Regions from separate parts of the Rhizobium sp. NLR16a genome, predicted to be linked through region 1. Evidence: riboswitches for the same ligand, from Rfam matches in the RefSeq annotation. Region 1 holds a riboswitch; the other holds the start of a gene.
What was found. A riboswitch is a leader RNA that binds a small molecule or an ion and turns the genes downstream of it on or off. The one in region 1 is predicted to bind thiamine pyrophosphate.
Positions count from the first base shown of each region.

Region 1 (7,063 bases):
CGCTCACCACGGGATAGGGCGTGAAACCGCCGAGCGCACAGAGCGACCCGAATTTCATGGTATTGCAGAGATCGCCAAGCAGCACCCGGTTCTTCTCCGGCTCGATGCCGCGCGCGATTTTGTCGACCGTCTCGACGCCGCGGGTCGAACCGATGCGGCAGGGCGTGCATTTGCCGCAGCTTTCGACGGCACAGAATTCCATGGCGAAACGCGCCTGCTTCAGCATATCGGCCGTGTCGTCGAAGACAACGACGCCGGCGTGGCCGATGAGCCCGTCCTTGGCGGCGAAGGCTTCGTAGTCGAAAGGCGTATCGAACAGAGCCCGCGGGAAATAGGCGCCCAATGGTCCGCCGACCTGCACGGCCTTGACCGGTCGGCCGGTCCTCGTGCCGCCGCCGATCCTGTCGACGATCTCGCCGAGCGAAAGACCGAAGGCGGTCTCATAGAGGCCGCCATATCTGACATTGCCGGCGATCTGCAGCGGAATGGTGCCGCGCGAGCGGCCCATACCGAAATCGCGGTAGAAGGCGGCCCCCTTCTCCAGGATGACAGGCACCGAGGCAAGTGAGATCACATTGTTGATGACGGTCGGACAGTCGAACAAGCCCTTATGCGCCGGCAGCGGCGGCTTGGCGCGCACGATGCCGCGCTTGCCTTCGAGACTGTTCAAGAGAGCCGTTTCCTCACCGCAGACATAGGCGCCGGCGCCGGTGCGCACCTCGATATCGAAGGCGCGACCCGAACCAAGCACTGACGGCCCGAGAATGCCGGCCTGCCGGGCAATGCCGATGGCCTCGCTCATCACGGCGATCGCATGCGGATATTCCGAACGGGTATAGACGAACCCCTTCGTGGCGCCGGTCGCAAACCCTGCAATCGCCATGCCCTCGATCAGCACGAAGGGATCGCCCTCCATGATCATCCTGTCGGCGAAGGTGCCGCTATCACCTTCGTCGGCGTTGCAGACGATATATTTGCGTTCGCCGCTGGCATCGAGAACCGTCTTCCACTTGATGCCCGTGGGAAAACCGGCACCGCCGCGTCCGCGCAGGCCGGAATCCGTGACTTCCTTGACGATTTCGACAGGCGTCATCAAAACGGCGCGGCGAAGGCCGGCAAGGCCGCCATGCGCCTCATAATCGCCAAGCGAAAGCGGGTCGGTGATGCCACAGCGGGCGAAGGTCAGGCGGGTCTGTTCCTTCAGGAAGGGGAGGTCTTCAACCCCCCCGAGACAGAGCGGGTGGCCGCCGCCGTTCATCATTCCGGCGTCAAACAGAGCAGGCACATCCCTTGCCTTCACCGGCCCGTAGCCGATGCGCCTCCCGGCGGCCTCGATCTCGACCAGCGGTTCCAGCCAGAACATTCCGCGCGAGCCGTTGCGCACGATCTCTGCATCGAAGCCGCGGGCGGCGATCTCCTGGGCAATCGCCTTTGCCACCTTTTCGGCCCCGAGCGCCAGCGCAGCGGCATCGCGCGGAACATAGATCTTGACTGTCATCGACGTGCCTCCGCAACGAGTTCCGCCACCAGCTGATCGTCGAGCCGGCCATAAACCTCGCCGTCGAGCATCGCCGACGGGGCGCAGGCACAAAGGCCGAGACAGTAGACCGGCTCCAGCGTCACGGCGCCGTCGAGCGTCGTCTGATGAAAATCGATGCCCAGCAGCGCCTTGACGCGTTCAGCCAACGCATCGCCGCCCGTCGACTGACAGGCCTCGGCGCGACAGAGCTTCAGCACGTGGCGGCCGGCGGGATGGTCGCGATAATCGTGATAGAATGTCATCACCCCGTGCACTTCGGCGCGCGAGAGGTTCAATTCCTCCGCAATCACAGGCAGGGCTTCCTGCGGCACATAACCGAATTCTCGCTGAACCTCGTGCAGAATGGGAAGCAGCGGTCCCTCAAGGAAGCGCAGGTCGGCGACGATGGTCCGTGTACGCGCTGCGATATCGCCTCCGGCGATATGAATGGTCATCAGGCAGCCCTCCCGGCGGCTTGCTCGTTTCGGGATGGCAGGCCTCCCCAGCCGAGCGCCATCGTGCAGACAACATCTCAGGGAAGCCGATGACGATCAATAAAGCTATCTCGTGGAATGATAGGTTTTTTCTATCAAAGCTCCTCATCCCGCACGAGCACTCTCGCTTCGTGCAATAGGGCCGAAACGAGCGGGGTGAAGGGCTCGCGATAAGGCGCGACAAGACCGACCAGATGATGCGCCTCAGGCTCGACGATCGGAATCATCCGGATTTCCACGGGAAAACCAAAGGATTTCGCGACGTTGCGCGGCATGATGCTCGCCCAGCGACCGGTCCTGACATGCGAGAACAGCACGATCATCGAATTGGATTCGAGCGTCGGATGCACCGTGGCGCCGGCTTCCGTCAGATGCCGGTTGATGATGCGGCGGTTCTGCATGTCAGCTGTCAATAGACAAAGCCGAAGATCGCCGACTTCCCGCCAAGTCACGTTGTCGCGATCGGAAAGCGGGCTGCCTGCGGCCGTGATCAGATTGTAGCGCTCGGCATAGAGGGGCACGGTCGTAACGCGGCCAAGCGGTTCATTTTCTAGGTAGGTGATGCCGGCCTCGATTTCGAGATTTTCCAGCATGCTCAGCACCTGCAGCGAGTTCCGCGAGACGATCGAGAAGGTCACTCCGGGATGTCGTTCCTGAAAGGGCGTAGTGATGCGCGAAAGCATGGCGAGCGCGGTCGGAATGGCAGCGAGGCGGATGTGGCCGGAAAGACCACGGCGGGCGGCGCGCATTTCCTCGCGCATGGTGCGGGCGTCGCCGACGATGCGCCGCGCCCATTCAAGCACCCGCTGCCCCTCCGGCGTCAGCCCTTGAAAACGCGAGCCGCGCTGCACCAGCATGACACCAAGCTGGTCTTCAAGCTGCCGGATGGCGGCCGAAAGTGTCGGTTGCGAGATCCCGCACTCCTCGGCGGCGCGGCCGAAATGCTTTTCGTTGGCAAGGGCGATGAAAAATTCCAGCTTGTCGATCATCCGGTCTCCCGATCCGGCGCGAAATCATCCGGATCAGCCTATCTTCGACGCAGCAACCGTGCTCCGCAAGGGCGGGTGCTAATTGTTTTCTGCAGGAAAAAGATCGAACAGCGATTCGAGGAAGGCAAGCACGCTCGTATTGCCGATACGGTAATTGACGAGCCTGCCCTGACGGCGCGTATTGACAAGGCCTTCGAGCCTCAAACGCGCGAGCTGCTGCGAGACCATCGCCTGCTGAATGCCGAGGATATTTTCGATTTCACCCACCGTCCGCTCCTCGGTCGCGAGTATGCAAAGAATTAGAAGTCGGGTCTGGTGCGCCAGCGCCTTCAGCAGATCGCTCGCCTCACGAGCGTTTCCAGCGAGTTTGTGCAATTCCTGACCGGACATTCCCGGCTCGGGCTTGGGCAATGGCATTCGACATCTCGGAAGGGAAGCGAAAAGGCAGATCAGCCCAATAGCATATTCGCACACGCGAATTTGCCAAAAGTGATCAAATGTCAAAAAAGGTCTAACTAAATCAGCAGATAAGCTGGCCGCCATTGATCTCGAGGACCTGGCCGGTAATGTATCCGGAGAGGGAGGGTGCCGCCAGGAACAGATAGGCCGGAGCGCAATCCTCCGCTGTGCCCAGCCGCTGCAAGGGAATAGACTTTCTCGTCTGCTCCAGCTTTTCGCGGGAAGAATAGCGCTCATGGAAATCCGTCTCGATCGTTCCGGGCGAGACACAATTGACGCGGATGCCATCCGGCGCAAGCTCGCGGGCAAGCGCCTTGGAATAGGTTGAAATGAAGGCTTTCGAGGCGGAATAGATCGAAGAACCGGGGCTGCCGCCGGTCAGCGCGGAAATTGAAACGGTGTTGACGATGGCAGCGCCTTCCGCCGCCTTCAATGCCGGTAGCAACGCACGCGTCAGCGCCACCACCGACGTCTGGTTCAAACGCACGATCGCCTCATAATCTGCGTCGGTCAGTGTGGCAGCCGGAAAACGGCCGAGCATGGTGCCGGCGTTATTGACGAGCACATGCACCTTGTCGAAGAAGGCGAGCGCATTTTCGGCAAATTGCGCAGCGCCGCCAACGGCGGTGAAATCGGCGTGCAGCAACAGCGCCCGTCTTTCGGATTCAGCCGTCAGCAGAAAATCCGGCAGCTCGCGTCCCGGTTTGCGCCCGATATGGACGATCACCTTTGCGCCGCAGTCCAAGAACTGCCGGGCCACTTCGAGGCCGATGCCCCGCCCGGCGCCGGTCACGATGACATTGCGATTCTCGAATAGTCTCGGATGGAACACGAAGCCGTCCTCCTCGCGGACAATGCCGCCTGTTGCGCCATTCGCCCTTAACATATGAGCGCGCCGGCCGAAAGAAAGGCGGCATCATCTTTCCGCCAGAGGCTAGAGCTTTTCCCTGAAAGCTCATATGTCGATTTCGGTCTCCAGCAGCCGTGCGCCTGGCCCCTCCTCGCCGAGCCGATCGAAGGGATTGCGCAACGGACAGCTTTCGATCGACAGGCAGCCGCAGCCGATGCAGCCGGTCAGGCGGTCTCGCAGCAGGCTCAGCCGCCTGATTCGCGCGTCGAGTTCATCCTTCCAGCGCGCCGACAGCGTCTGCCAGTCGGCAACCGTCGGCGTGCGTCCCTGCGGCAGGGAGGCAAATGCCGTCTGGATTTCCGAAAGCGGTATGCCAACACGTTGCGCCACCTTGATGATGCCGAGCCGGCGAAGCACATCGCGTCCGTATCGCCGCTGATTGCCGCGCGTGCGGATACTCGAAATCAGCCCCTTGGCTTCGTAGAAATGCAGTGCCGAGACGGCAAGACCACTGCGTTGCGCCACTTCGCCGACTGTCAGAAGCCTGCCGAGCGGCGTCGCAGAAATCCTATTCATCGCCCATTGACCTCAATATTAGTTGAGGTTTTATAACCCCTGCTCCCCCGGCCGTAAAGCGCGAGGGCGCAGGAAGGAGCGACAGCGAGATCATCCGGTCGATACGAAGCTGAAATGATGGCATCGGCGCTTGTCCGCCCTGGTACCGATCGCCCCTGCCGATATAGCCGCCCGAGAGGCGAGCGCTCGGGTTCCGTTCCCGGCAGGTACGGAACCTCGGAAAACACCCGGACAGGACCTCGTCCGGGTGTTTTTTCATCTGCGCCCCGTCCCGGCCGGCCGGACGGGTTTGTAATTTTGCGGTTGCGGCAACAAAACCCCGATGATAGTTTTCGCCGAATGACAGGGGAGCTCTGTATCGCCGGGGCTGAGATGCGAGGCGCAAGCCTCCGGACCCTTCTAAGCTGATCTGGGTAATGCCAGCGGAGCGAGGTCCAAATGTGTTCCGGCGCGCAAGTGTCACTCTACCCGACGTCCGGCAATTCCGCCGGCATCCCTCTCGATGCCGTCAAGGCAACCGCCCCCAATCGCGGTAGGCTGCGCATCGAGACCGATGTCCTCGACAGGTTTGCGCTAACGGCCAGACGAAAGCCTGAAATCGAACGCCGATGACATCGCCACGACCATCGGATTCGCGCCTTGCGACGCTCTGTCTCGCCGTGTACCGGACAATGCCCGCCTTGCTCGCAGGCTTTGCCTTTCTGGCGGCATGGGAACTCTATGTGGATCTTTCCGGCATCAAACCGTCCATTCTGCCGGCGCCTTCGCGTATTCTTATCCAGGGCTGGCTGAACCGAGAGGGGCTGATATCAAACACCTGGCCGACGCTCGGCGCGACACTCGGCGGCTTCGCCCTGTCGCTCGCCTTCGCCTTCGCCTCTTCGATCCTGATGGATTTCATGCCCTTCATGCGTCGGGCACTGCTGCCGATCTTCATCGCCAGCCAGACTCTGCCGCTGGTGGCGATCGCACCCCTCGTCGTTCTCTGGTTCGGTTTCGGCCTTTTGCCGAAGATATTGCTGGTGGCGCTCGTCACTTTCTTTCCGCTGCTCGTTGCCCTGCTTCAGGGTTATGAGGCGACCGATCGCGACATCGCCGAGCTCTTGAATTCGATGAAGGCGAGTCGCTGGCGCATTTTCCGCCTGGCGCGGCTTCCCTCGTCGCTGCCCTATTTCTTCGCCGGCCTTCGAATCTCGATCACCTATGCCGTCGTCGGCGCGATCTTTGCCGAATATGCCGGCGCTGCAAGCGGCCTCGGCATTTATATCCTCAACGCCAAGAACAATTTCCGTCCCGATCTCGTGCTCGCCGCCGTGATCGTCAGCGCTGTGTTGACGCTCTGCCTCTTCGCGCTGACGGTGGTTATCCAGCGTTTCGTCATGCCCTGGCAGCCATCCAAGGAACGGCGCCGATGACCGGTCAGATGCTTGAGCTGCGCAACATCTCGAAGTCCTTCGACGGCATGAAGGTCCTGGACGACATTTCGCTCGCGGTCGCAAACGGCGAGTTCGTCTCGATCGTCGGCCCATCCGGCTCGGGAAAATCGACCGTGCTGAGACTGCTGACTCAGGCGCTGCGGCCGGATTCCGGCAACATGCTTTTCAACGGTGCGGCGCTGGAACAGACGCCGCATTCCTTTGCCTTCATGCCGCAACGCGATGCGCTGATGCCCTGGCGCCGGATCATCGACAATGCCGTGCTCGGCCTGGAAGTGAGGGGCATGAATCGGCGGGCCGCCCGCGCCGCTGTCGCGCCCCTCTTCGAGCGGTTTGGCCTGGCCGGCTTCGAGCATCACTACCCCGCCTCTCTTTCCGGCGGCATGCGCCAGCGTGCTGCACTGCTGCGCACCGTCATCCAGAAGCAGGACATGCTGCTGCTCGACGAGCCCTTCGGCGCGCTCGATGCGCTGACTCGCATCCAGATCCAGGAGTGGCTGCAAGACATGTGGACCGAACATCGCTGGACGGCGCTGCTGATCACCCACGATGTTCGCGAGGCCGTTTTCCTCTCCGACCGGATCTACGTGCTGTCTGCCCGCCCGGCCCGCGTCATCCGCGAATTCCGCGTTTCCCTGCCCCGCCCGAGAAGCATCGCTGATCTCGGTTCGCCCGCGGCCCAGGCAATCGAGACTGAAATCCTGCAAACCCTGCTTCATCCGCAAGAACAGGATGATTTC
Region 1 covers NZ_CP072868.1:112,986-120,048, forward strand. The annotation lists gene J7U39_RS25260 (NADH-quinone oxidoreductase subunit NuoF) at 1-1,498, opposite strand, end outside; gene J7U39_RS25265 (formate dehydrogenase subunit gamma) at 1,495-1,974, opposite strand; gene J7U39_RS25270 (LysR family transcriptional regulator) at 2,109-3,002, opposite strand; gene J7U39_RS25275 (metalloregulator ArsR/SmtB family transcription factor) at 3,081-3,419, opposite strand; gene J7U39_RS25280 (SDR family oxidoreductase) at 3,523-4,293, opposite strand; gene soxR (redox-sensitive transcriptional activator SoxR) at 4,417-4,887, opposite strand; TPP riboswitch at 5,223-5,335, shown strand; partial or broken gene J7U39_RS32280 (HMP/thiamine-binding protein) at 5,326-5,442, shown strand; gene J7U39_RS25290 (ABC transporter permease) at 5,496-6,302, shown strand; gene J7U39_RS25295 (ABC transporter ATP-binding protein) at 6,299-7,063, shown strand, end outside.

Region 2 (7,063 bases), on a different replicon from region 1:
GCCGAGGCGGGCCTTGCCGGCGGCGATGCGCTTGAGAGCGGCGTCGGTCAGCGGGCGGGCGGCCTTGGCTGCGGCTTCGCTTTCCCTGACGTCACCGTGGCTGTGGAGGGCGATATCGAAGCCCGCGTCGAGCACTTGGGCGACGCGTTCCGGCAGGGTGCCGGAGAGCGACTGCATGAAGATGCAGTCGGATATCAGCACGCCCTCATAGCCCATCTCCTTGCGGATCAGGTCGTGCATAACAGGCGAGATCGAAGCCGGCAGCTCCGCGTCATAAGCCGAATAGACGACATGGGCGACCATGGCCCAGGGCGTATCCTTCAGCGTGACGAACGGCTTGAAATCGGTGGCGATGAGCGTTTCGCGGCTGGCATCGACCACCGGACGCTCCTTGTGGGAGTCGAGCGTGGCGCGGCCATGGCCGGGAATATGCTTCATGACGGGCATGTTGCCGGTCTCTAGCAGGCCGTCGACCACCTCGCGGCCGAGGGCGGCGATGAAGTCCGGATCGGGGCCGAAGGAGCGGGCGCCGATGACCGCGCTCGTCGTCTCGAAGACGAGGTCGAGAACGGGCGAGCAGCCGCTGGAAAGGCCGAGTTCCGTCATCATCGCGCCCATGGCCTGGGAGGACAGGCGCAGTGCCTTTTTGCCGAGATCGAGATCGCGCCGCGCCAGGTCGGCGAACTGGCCGAAGCTGCGGAAGAGCGGCCAGGGACCGGCGTCGAGGTGTTGGACGCGCCCGCCTTCCTGGTCGGTGAAGACAGGCGCATCGTCGCGGCCGACGGCTTCGCGAAAGCGCTCGATCAGCCGCCTCGTCTGCTCCGGCTCGCGCTGATTGCGCCGCCCGACGAAAAGGCCGAGCGGGTTGGTGTCGCGAAAGAGCGCGAATTCATAATCCGATATGATGGGATTCGGAAGCCCGACGAAAAGGGCAAGAGGGGTCGAGGACAATTCTGGAACTCCGGTATCAGATGGTCATTTCGGCGCGCTTCTGAGCATGCCTTCGTAAATGCCCTTGTCGGGGGCGGGGATAACGATGGCGCCTGCGGTCCTGGCGTAGAAGTCGACGGGGCCGGCATCGCCGATGAAGGCGTAGGCATGGCCGAGCGTCTTCATCGTCTGAAGGCAGGCGGAAAACAGCGCGAGGCCGATGCCCCTGCCGCGTGCTCCGGAATCGACGCCGGTCGGGCCGAAGAAGCCACGCGCCGTGGTGTCGTAGCAGGCAAAGCCAAGCAGCTTGCCGCCTTCGACTGATATCAGGCAGGCGACGGGCTGGCGGGAAAAAGCGACCGAAACCTCGCTCGCCCAATTCTCGCTGAATTGTTCGCGAACCCAGTTGACCACGAGGTGCAGTTCCGCAGGAAGAGCCGGACGGATGGAGGCGCCGACGACGTCAGCCCGCTCTTTCAGTTCGGCGAGCCTGGTGGAATATAAGCTCACAAGCAGGTCCGGCACCCGTCTCTCCTCTGGATGTTCCGTTATTGCGGAATATATCCCCTTTTAATGTCATAGACTTGGCCATCTCAGAAGGCTTGTCAACAGGGATTTTCTTGGACGCGACTGTTCTCGTTGCGGCCTCGACGTGCGGTATGGGTCCAATGCAAAACGGCCCGGAACAAGCCGGGCCGTTTTACATTTGCATCTGTTTGCCGATGCCAGCGCCTATTCGCCCTCTTGCCAGAGCGCGTGGAAATGCTGCACCGGACCGTGGCCGGAGCCGACGCTGAGCTTTCCGGCGGCTACGACCGCGCCGGCGAGATAGTCCTTGGCAGTGGCAACAGCCCCTGGCGTCGAGTCGCCTTTGGCGAGTTCGGCGGCCAGCGCGCTGGACAGCGTGCAGCCGGTGCCGTGGGTATTCTTGGTCGGCACGCGTCGCGCCTCGAACCAGTGCAGGCCGTCGGCAGTGGCAAGCACGTCGGGGCTTTCGTCACCGTCGAGGTGTCCGCCCTTGACCAGCACGGCGGCCGGACCAAGGGCGCGCAGCCGCTCGGCCTGGGCGGCCATCTCGGCCCGGTTTGTCGCGACCGGCTGGTGCAGAAGTGCGGCGGCTTCCGGCAGGTTCGGGGTGAGAAGCGTGGCAAGTGGCAGCAGCCGCCTGGTCAGCACGTCGACCGCTTCAGGTGCGAGCAGGGCGGCGCCCCCCTTGGCGATCATCACCGGGTCGAGAACGACGGGGATGCCACGCCGGTGCGCGAGGGCTGCGGCAACGGCCTCGGCGATGCCGGCATTGGCGATCATGCCGATCTTGACGGCGTCGACGCGCACATCGGCAAAGACGGCATCGATCTGGTCGGCGACGAATTGCGGCGGCACCAGATGCACGCCGCTCACCCCTTGCGTGTTCTGCGCCGTCAGCGCGGTCAGCACCGCCATGCCGTAGACGCCGCGGGCGGAAAAGGCCTTGAGATCGGCCTGGATGCCGGCACCGCCCGAGGGATCGGAGCCGGCGATGGAGAGAACGTTGCGGATCATGGGCGGACCTTTCGGATTTCTGCGGCGATGCGGCGCGTGGCCGCCTCGGGGTCCGGCGTGCCGGCGATGGCTGAGACGACGGCAAGCCCATTGGCGCCTGCGGCAAATACCTCGGCCACGTGGTTCGCCTTGAGGCCGCCGATGGCGACTGACGGCACCGGCGAAGCCTTCACCAGCCTTGCCAGACCGTCAAAGCCGATCGGCTGCTTGTGGTCGGCCTTGGTCGGCGTCGCAAAGACCGGTCCGACGCCGGCATAATCGACGAGACCAGGATCGACGGCCGTGGCAAGCGGCGCTGTCTCGACCGAGAGGCCGAGGATCATGTCGGGACCGATCATCGTCCGTGCCGTGCGCGCGTCCATGTCCTCCTGGCCGATATGCAGGCCGTCGGCACTTATGGCGATCGCCGCCTCGACATCGTCGTTGACGATGAGCAGGGCGCCGGTTCCCGCAAGCGCTTGTTTCAAGGCTCGGCCGGTCTCGATCATTCTGGTCGTGCCCGCATGTTTGTCGCGCAGTTGCACCATCGTGGCGCCGCCGGCAACGGCAAGGCGCGCGGTCTCGACCATGCCGATCCCGGCGCAGAGTTCGGGGTCGAGGACGAGATAGAGCGAAAGGTCGAAAACCTTCATACGGCCGAAATCCTTGCCCGGGCATCGAGCGTTTCGGCGTCCAGGGCTGACAGCGCATCGAGGAAACGCCAAGCGAAGGAGCCGGGGCCGGCCGCCCCGAGGGCGGCATCCTCGCCCGCGACGGAGAAGGTCGCAAGGGCCGCAACTGTCGCCCCGAACGTATCCTCAGGGGCGGTCGCGGCAAAGGCGCCGATCAGGCAGGTGAGCGAGCAGCCGAGTGCGGTGACCTGCGGCATCAGGACCGATCCGCCTTTGATGCGCACGGCTCTTTCACCATCGGTGACGAAATCGGCCGCACCGGTGACGGCGACCACCGCCCGCTGCCGCTCGGCGAGCCGCCGCGCCGAGCCTTCCGCCTGCTCGACCGGGTCGCGGCTGTCGACGCCCTGGCCGCGGCTCTCTCCGCCGGCAAGGGCGATGATCTCGGAAGCATTGCCGCGGATGATCGTCGGCTTCAGCGCCAGGAGATCGGCGACCGCTCCGCGGCGGAAGGCCGTCGCGTAATGCGCGACCGGATCGAGGACCCATGGTTTGCCGGCTGCGTTGGCGGCCCTCGCCGCCGTCTGCATGCCTTCGATCCATTGCGTCGAAAGCGTGCCGATGTTGATGGTCAATGCATTCGCGATGCCGGCGAATTCGCCGGCTTCTTCAGCGGCGTGCACCATGGCGGGCGAGGCGCCCGACGCAAGCAGAACATTGGCCGCGATGTTCATGGCGACATAATTGGTGATGCACTGGACGAGCGGCGGCTTTTCGCGCATCGCCTTCAGCATGGCTCCCGACGTGATCTTGTTTTGCATGGCGCCCCTTTCAGGCGGGGGCGGGCACGGGGCAATTCGTGCGGGCGAAACCGCGACCCCGAGCGACTCCCTCCGCCGGCATTATCCGGTTCAGGTTCGAAGGGTGCTTCTCAGCCCGTCTGTCGACGGGCGCCCCTGTCTCTCATCGCGCTCTTTTTCGCAGAGAACGGGGCGGATGTCATCTCGAAAATGAGGGTTCGGTACTCTCCTTGCGGCTGCGCTTTAGGCGTGAACGTTGCTGCTCAGGAATGCAATCCCGATCGCATCCTATCCGGCTAACTCAAATCGTGAAGATCCGTCGTAATCGCCGGCCCGATCGAAAACTCCGAAAACCGCACCCTCAACCCGCTGCGCTCCGGCGTGCAGGCCGCCGGCCCGACTTCATAGCGGTCGGCAGCCGGGAAGGGCGCTAGCCGCAGCAGCGGCCAGCGGCTGCCGTCGCGGGAGGCCTGGATGCGCATGGCGCCGCCTGCAACGGTGACGCGGATGTGGAAATCTTCGAGTTCCTTGAAGGGCTGGGACACCGACCAGTCGGATCTGCCGTCGGTGACGACGGCGCTGAGGAAGGCTTCGCCGTCGGTGAATTCGACGCCTGACTTCACCCAGCGTGTTTCGTCGAGGCGCACCATCAGGCCGGCCTGATCGTAGAGGGTGCGGAATTCGCCCTGGATGCGGATCTCGGCGGTGAAGCTGTCACCGGTGGGAAAAGCGAGGAAATGGCCGTTGTCGCGGGTGAAGCCGTAATAGGTTTCGCACCAAAAATCGGTTTTCTCGTCGGTCGTCAGGGTGAGGCTGGTTTCGTCTGCGCGCCAGCTGGCCGGCTCGTTCAGCCACTTTCCTTTGTTGAAATCGATGCTCATCCCGTTCTCCCGTTCTGTTGAAGCCTGACCGCAGGCGACCACCTGACTTTGGCATATCATGCCGCTTTCATGCAGCGCAGACAGCCGCAGATGAAGATGGTGCTTTTTCGGCGTCGCGCTATCCGCGGCTGCATAATCCGTCGCCCGCGCTTGACAGGATCGATCCAGTTCTTATTCTGTTACAAAAAGATGAATTGCATAATAATGGAACTAAACGGGAGCCATCACATGAAAACACTGGTCGCATTCCTGCTCGGTACCGCGCTCGTCGCCCTGCCGTCCGCCCTGCTTGCCCAGGAAAAGGGCGGCGTCATCAATGTCGCGACGATCGGCGAGCCGCCGACGCTCGATCCGATGTCGTCGACGGCTGATCTTGTCGGCATCGTCACCCAGCATATTTTCGAAACGCTCTACACCTTCGACAAGAGTTGGAACGTCACGCCGCTGCTGGCCGAAAGCCTGCCGGAGATCAGCGCCGACGGCAAAACCTATACGATCAAGCTGAGGACCGGCATCAAGTTCCACGACAATACAGACATGACGTCCGAGGATGTTGTCGCCTCGCTTGGCCGCTGGACGAAGATCGCCTCGCGCGGCAAGCAGGTGGCGGGCTTCATCGGCAAGATCGCCGCGACCGATCCTTCGACCGTCACCATCACCCTGAAGCAGCCCTATGCGCCGCTGACCTCGTTGCTCGCCTTCAACAATTCGGCGGCGATCATCATCCCTTCCGAAAAGCAGGACGAACCGATGAAGGAATTCATTGGCACCGGCCCCTATATGCTGAAGGAGCGCAAGGCCGACCAATATATCCAGCTCGTCCGCTTCGACGGCTATAAGTCACGCGAGGGCGACGGCAATGGTTACGGCGGCGCCCGCCATCAATATCTCGATGAAATCCGCTTCGTGCCGGTGCCGGATCCGAACACCCGCGTCGAGGCCGCCATTTCGGGCCAATATGATTATGTCGACTCGATCGCGGTCGAATCCTACGACAAGCTGAAGGCGTCGACTGCCTCGCAGCCGGTCATGCTGAAGCCCTTCGGTTATCCGGTCTTCGTCTTCAATACGAAGGAAGGTGTGGCTGCCAACGTCGAGGTCCGCAAGGCGATCCGCCAAGCGCTCAGCATGGAAGACATGCTGGCGGCAGCCTTCGGCAGCAAGGATTTTTATGCGCTCGACGGCGCCATCTACCCCAAGACCTTTGCCTGGTCGACGGATGCCGGCGTCGAGGGCGCCTATAATGTCGCCGATCCGGAAGGGGCGGCGGCTGCCGCCAAGAAAGCGGGTTACAACGGCGAGCCGATCCGCATCCTGACCAGCCGTCAATACGAGTTCCATTACAAGATGGCGCAGGTCGCCGCCGAATATCTGAAGCTTGCCGGCTTCACCGTCGATATGCAGGTGGTGGACTGGGCGACGCTGACGCAGCGCCGCACCGATCCGAAGCTCTGGGATATCTATATCACCCACAGCCCCTTCCTGCCGGAGCCGGCCCTCATCGGCTCGCTCTCGACTAGTTCGCCGGGCTGGTGGGACACGCCAGCCCGCAAGGCCGCCGTCGATGCCTTCACCTCCGAGGTCGACCCGACGAAGCGCGTGGCGCTCTGGGCGGATGTTCAGAAGGCGGTTTATACCGACGCGCCCTTCATGAAGATCGGCGATTTCAACGCCGTCTCGGCGAAGTCGGTCAAGCTCGAAGGAGTCGATCCGGCTCCCTGGCCGTATTTCTGGAACGCTTCGATCAAGAAGTGAGCATCACCGCCGGCACCGGTCCTTCGGGACCGGTACCGGTCATCTTTTCTGCCGCATCTGCAAGGGCTTGAAGGCCGGCATTCATGATCCGCTACATCCTCCAGCGCCTGTTCGGCATGATCGTCGTGATGTTTCTCGTCGTCACGATCGTCTTCGTCATCGTGCGTGTGACGCCGGGAGATCCGGCCGCCGTTATGCTCGGGCCGGATGCGACGCCGCAGGATATTGCCGATCTCCGAACCCGGCTCGGCCTCGATCAATCGCTCGGGTTGCAATATGTCTATTATATCGGCCAGTTGCTGAAGGGTGATCTCGGCCAGTCGATCTTCCTGAACATGCCCGTCACATCGGCCCTCATCGACCGGGCCGAGCCGACCTTCTTCCTGACGCTGTTTTCGCTTGCCATTGCCAGCGCCATCGCCCTGCCGATCGGCATCTATGCCGCCTATCGGCGCGGTTCCTTCATTGACCAGGCGGCAACGACGCTCGCCATGTTCGCCGCCAGCATTCCGAGCTTCTGGCTCGGGCTCATTCTCATGCAGTT
Region 2 covers NZ_CP072867.1:425,907-432,969, forward strand. The annotation lists gene J7U39_RS24260 (glycoside hydrolase family 3 N-terminal domain-containing protein) at 1-951, opposite strand, end outside; gene J7U39_RS24265 (GNAT family N-acetyltransferase) at 976-1,455, opposite strand; gene thiD (bifunctional hydroxymethylpyrimidine kinase/phosphomethylpyrimidine kinase) at 1,663-2,472, opposite strand; gene thiE (thiamine phosphate synthase) at 2,469-3,104, opposite strand; gene thiM (hydroxyethylthiazole kinase) at 3,101-3,904, opposite strand; TPP riboswitch at 3,955-4,051, opposite strand; gene J7U39_RS24285 (DUF1349 domain-containing protein) at 4,180-4,764, opposite strand; gene J7U39_RS24290 (ABC transporter substrate-binding protein) at 4,993-6,519, shown strand; gene J7U39_RS24295 (ABC transporter permease) at 6,603-7,063, shown strand, end outside.
Region 2: linked by a shared signal. The riboswitch ahead of thiM (hydroxyethylthiazole kinase) and the one ahead of J7U39_RS32280 (HMP/thiamine-binding protein) in region 1 are both predicted to bind thiamine pyrophosphate.